DNA from 2 places in the Thalassorhabdus alkalitolerans genome. Region 1 is predicted to be linked to the other one. Evidence: riboswitches for the same ligand, from Rfam matches in the RefSeq annotation. Region 1 holds a riboswitch; the other holds the start of a gene.
What was found. Region 1 has a riboswitch for thiamine pyrophosphate ahead of thiE (thiamine phosphate synthase). Riboswitches for the same ligand answer to the same signal wherever they lie in the genome.
Positions count from the first base shown of each region.

Region 1 (2,200 bases):
CCAAGAACAGGGTTTAATGAGATTAACCTTCCGCCAAGGCAGCCAGGTTCCTCTATTATGCCTGGAAAAGTTAACCCGGTCATGGCAGAGGTGGTTAATCAGATTGCGTTTCAAGTGATGGGGAATGACCATACAATATGCATGGCCTCAGAAGCAGGACAGCTTGAGTTAAATGTAATGGAACCTGTTTTAGTTTTTAACTTGCTTCAGTCTCTTTCCATTTTACAAAACGGACTAAATTCCTTCAGGCAGCTGGCTCTGGAGGATTTGACCGCCAATGTGGAACGAACGAAACACATGGTGGAGCACAGTGTCGGAATAATAACCGCTATTAATCCCCATGTAGGATATGAAACAGCCTCCAGAATTGCAAAAGAAGCTATTCAGACAGGAATGAGTGTAAGGCAAATTTGCCTGGAAAGAGGAATTCTTACCGAAGAAGAGCTTGATGAAATACTCAATGCAAAAGAAATGACGAACCCAGGAATAGCTGGAGGGCGTTTTATCTTTGATTAATGCAAGGAGCTGGTCAGAAGTTTTTCTGACTGGCTTTTTTTGCGGTTTATTTTTGGAAGAACAGGGAGAATGCCATGAAAAAAGTATCAAAATATGTTCGTTGGATTGAGGGAAATGGGTTGTTATCTATTAAATTTATGGGATAATATTTATATTGTATTCTTTAAAATAATAGACCTTTATAGATGACTAGGGGTGCCGGACAGGAAGCCGGCTGAGAAAAAGGTGGTCCTTTTACCCTTGAACCTGATCTGGTTGATGCCAGCGTAGGAAAGTCGATGAGTAGGAAACTGACGTCATCCACTGCGCTGGGTGACGTTTTTTTATATGTTTTAAGATTCTCTTTCACAACAAAGGACTTAGCATCAGAAAGGAGGCGGAAGTATGAAGGACTTTCGCTTATATACGATAACTGGAGAAGAATTTCATAGCGGCCGTTCTATGCTTGAGGTAATGGAAGAAGCAGTAAAGGGCGGGTCAGATATTATTCAGCTTCGGGATAAATTCAGCAGCAAAAAAGAAGTGTTTGAAAAAGCCAAAAAGTTAAGGGAAATGACTGCCCGTTATGGGGCTGCCTTTATTGTAAACGACCATATTGATGTTGCTCTTGCAGCAGGAGCTGATGGTATTCATTTAGGCCAGGATGATCTTCCTTTATCAGAGGCAAGGAAAATTGTAGGCGAAGATATGATTATTGGAATTTCCACCCATGCGATTGAAGAAGCAAGAGAAGCAGAACGAAATGGGGCCGATTATATTGGGGTGGGGCCGGTTTTTGCCACGAAAAGCAAAGTGGACGTCATTGATCCAGTGACGACCTCTTATGTAAAGCAGGTAGCTGATGAAATTACTATCCCGTTTGTGGCGATTGGAGGCATTAAGCTTCATAACGTGGATCAGGTAATTGATGCTGGAGCAGACAGGATTTGCGCCATCAGTGAGATTGTCGGCAGTACAGATATTCAAGGAACATGCCAGGGCTTTTTAGATAAATTGGATGCAAAGAGGAGGATTGAAAAATGATCATTGAGGTGAACGGAGAAAAAAAGGACCTGCAAGTACAGACATTAATTGAGGTAGTTGAGCATTTTGATCTTCAGGATAAAATGATTGTCACCGAAGTTGAAGGAAAGATTATTGACCGTGATCAGTGGGACGTGACGGAAGTACAGCCTGGAATGAAAATAGAACTGGTTCACTTTGTAGGAGGAGGATGATCACAATGACGAAAAAGGATAAGTTAGTAATAGGAGATGTAGAGCTTTCTTCTCGCTTCTTCCTGGGCACAGGCCGTTATCCGAATCCGTTTGTTCAAAATGAAGCAATACGTGAGAGTGGGACTGAAGTACTGACATTTGCTATCCGCCGTGTAAATCTGGAGGCCCCGGATGAGGATGCTATTCTACAGCATGTGGAAGGAAAAATCTTTCAGTACCTTCCCAATACTTCCGGTGCCAAAACGGCAGAAGAAGCGGTTAGAATTGCTCAGCTGGCAAAGGCTTCTGGCTTGAGCAGCTGGATTAAGGTTGAAATCAGTGCAAATGAAAAAACACTTTTACCTGACCCGGTAGAAACACTAAAGGCTACCGAGCAGCTGGCTAAAGAAGGGTTTACTGTTCTTCCCTATACTTCAGATGACCCAGTACTTTGCAAACGTTTGGAAGAAGCAGGAGCAGCTGCTGTC
Region 1 is NZ_JBHSOZ010000005.1:70,394-72,593, reverse strand. Features, by position in the region: gene aspA (aspartate ammonia-lyase) at 1-516, shown strand, start outside; TPP riboswitch at 698-806, shown strand; gene thiE (thiamine phosphate synthase) at 901-1,539, shown strand; gene thiS (sulfur carrier protein ThiS) at 1,536-1,733, shown strand; gene ACFPU1_RS11150 (thiazole synthase) at 1,739-2,200, shown strand, end outside.

Region 2 (2,200 bases), on a different contig from region 1:
GCATCTCATGTTTTTAATTCCTTTAGGAACAGGTGTGGTGCTTGCATTGCTTTCTATGAGCCGACTCATTGAATGGCTCCTGGCTGATTACCCTCAGCCAACGTTTTTCTTTTTTCTTGGGTTGATTATAGGGATCATTCCTTTTCTTTTAAAAGAAGTTGATTATAAAAAGACCTTTAAAGGAAAACACATAGCTCTCCTGCTTGCAGCTGCAGCCATTGTGGCTTCCACAGCCTTCATAAGGGATGAAGAAATGTCTGCGGTGATGTCTAATTTAACTGCAATGGACTATCTTCTGTTATTTTTCGGAGGATGGGCAGCAAGCAGTGCAATGATCTTGCCTGGAGTCAGTGGTTCTTTTGTCTTTTTATTAATAGGAATTTACCCGACTGTTCTTAACGCCATTTCTACGATTAACATCCCTGTCATTATTGTCGTAGGGGCAGGAATTGCTCTTGGTTTAATCATTACAAGCAAAATTATAAAGAAACTGATCAGAAATTATAAGATAGGAACATATGCAGTAATGACCGGTCTGGTCACTGGCTCTATATTCGTTGTCTTTCCTGGAATAGAAGGAAGTATGTTTCTTTTCCTCATAAGTCTTGTAACCTTTATCGCTGGTTTATTTTGTTCTCTTAAGCTCAGTTCTCTCGGAGAAAAAGCAAAAGCTTCTCAGTTAAAGGTGACACGAGCTTCATAAATTTAAAAAGGAAAATTTTAAAGAATACTCTAACTTTTAAAGGAAAGTATGGTATTTTTATAGTAAGGCATAAAAAAACAGAATACACAGAAACCACTAGGGGTGCTTTGAAAAAGCTGAGAATGACCGTATGGTCTAAACCCTATCACCTGAACTAGGTAATACTAGCGGAGGGAAGTGGCGTTAAGACAAGCCTGATAGTACAGGTATACTCCCTGTACCTGGCAGTCTTTGTATATATTACTTCGTATATGCGGCCACTCTTTTCCTAGAGTGGTTTTTTTAATGGGTGAAATTACTAATGTCCAGTCAAGACCAGACCAGACCAGACCAGACCAGACCTTTTCATGAGAGAGGAAGGAGTGAAGATGTTGCACGAAACAATTACGCAAATTTTAGAGCAGGTAGACAGGAGAAAAGAAGAATTAATTGAACAGGTAGGTGACCTTATACGTTTCCAAACCCCCAGTCCGCCTGCCCGCAACACAAAAGAGGCACAGCACTACATAGCATCAAAGTTAAACAGCCTGGGGTTTGAGGTTGACATGTGGGATGTGTTTCCTGACGACCCGAACGTAGTAGGGACATTAAAAGGAACCCATTCTGGTAAAGCCAACAGTTTAATTATTAATGGTCATATGGATGTGGCGGAAGTCGGGGAAGATCTAACTCAATGGAAACATGACCCTTTTACTCCTGTTGTAGAAGACGGGCGGTTATACGGGAGAGGGACAGCAGATATGAAAGGCGGAATGGGAGGAGCTCTTTTTGCCGTACAACTTCTTCGCGAGCAGGGAATCAGCTTGCCTGGCGACCTGATTTTTCAATCGGTAATTGGTGAGGAAGTAGGGGAAGCAGGTACCCTTGAATGCTGTGAACGGGGGTATAAGGCTGATTTGGCAGTAGTTGTGGATACAAGTGATCTTCACATTCAAGGGCAGGGAGGAGTGATTACCGGCTGGGTTACAATAAAGAGCCCCCAAACCTATCACGATGCTACTCGCCGGAATATGATTCACGCAGGGGGCGGTCTATACGCAGCTAGTGCCATTGAAAAAATGACGAAAATCATTCAGGGCTTGCAGGAGCTTGAACGGCACTGGGCTGTAACAAAATCCTATCCTGGTTTCCCCCCTGGTATGACTACCATTAACCCCTCTGTGATTGAAGGGGGAAGACATGCCGCCTTTGTGGCTGATGAGTGCCGATTATGGATTACGGTTCATTTTTACCCGGATGAGAATCATGAACAGGTTGCTAAAGAAGTAGAAGAGCATTTATTAAAAGTGGCCGAATCTGATCCTTGGCTGAGGGAGCATCCGCCGCTTTTTCGCTGGGGTGGCAAGTCGATGATTGAGGACCGGGGGGAAATCTTCCCTTCACTGGATATTGACCCTGAATCCAAAGAAGTGGCTGCGGTGAAACAGGCTCATCAGCGAATCTTTCAGACCATCCCTGAAACAGGGATGTCGCCTACCGTAACTGATGGGGGCTGGC
Region 2 is NZ_JBHSOZ010000002.1:65,943-68,142, reverse strand. Features, by position in the region: gene ACFPU1_RS00400 (DUF368 domain-containing protein) at 1-703, shown strand, start outside; TPP riboswitch at 792-896, shown strand; gene ACFPU1_RS00395 (acetylornithine deacetylase) at 1,072-2,200, shown strand, end outside.
Region 2: linked by a shared signal. The riboswitch ahead of ACFPU1_RS00395 (acetylornithine deacetylase) and the one ahead of thiE (thiamine phosphate synthase) in region 1 are both predicted to bind thiamine pyrophosphate.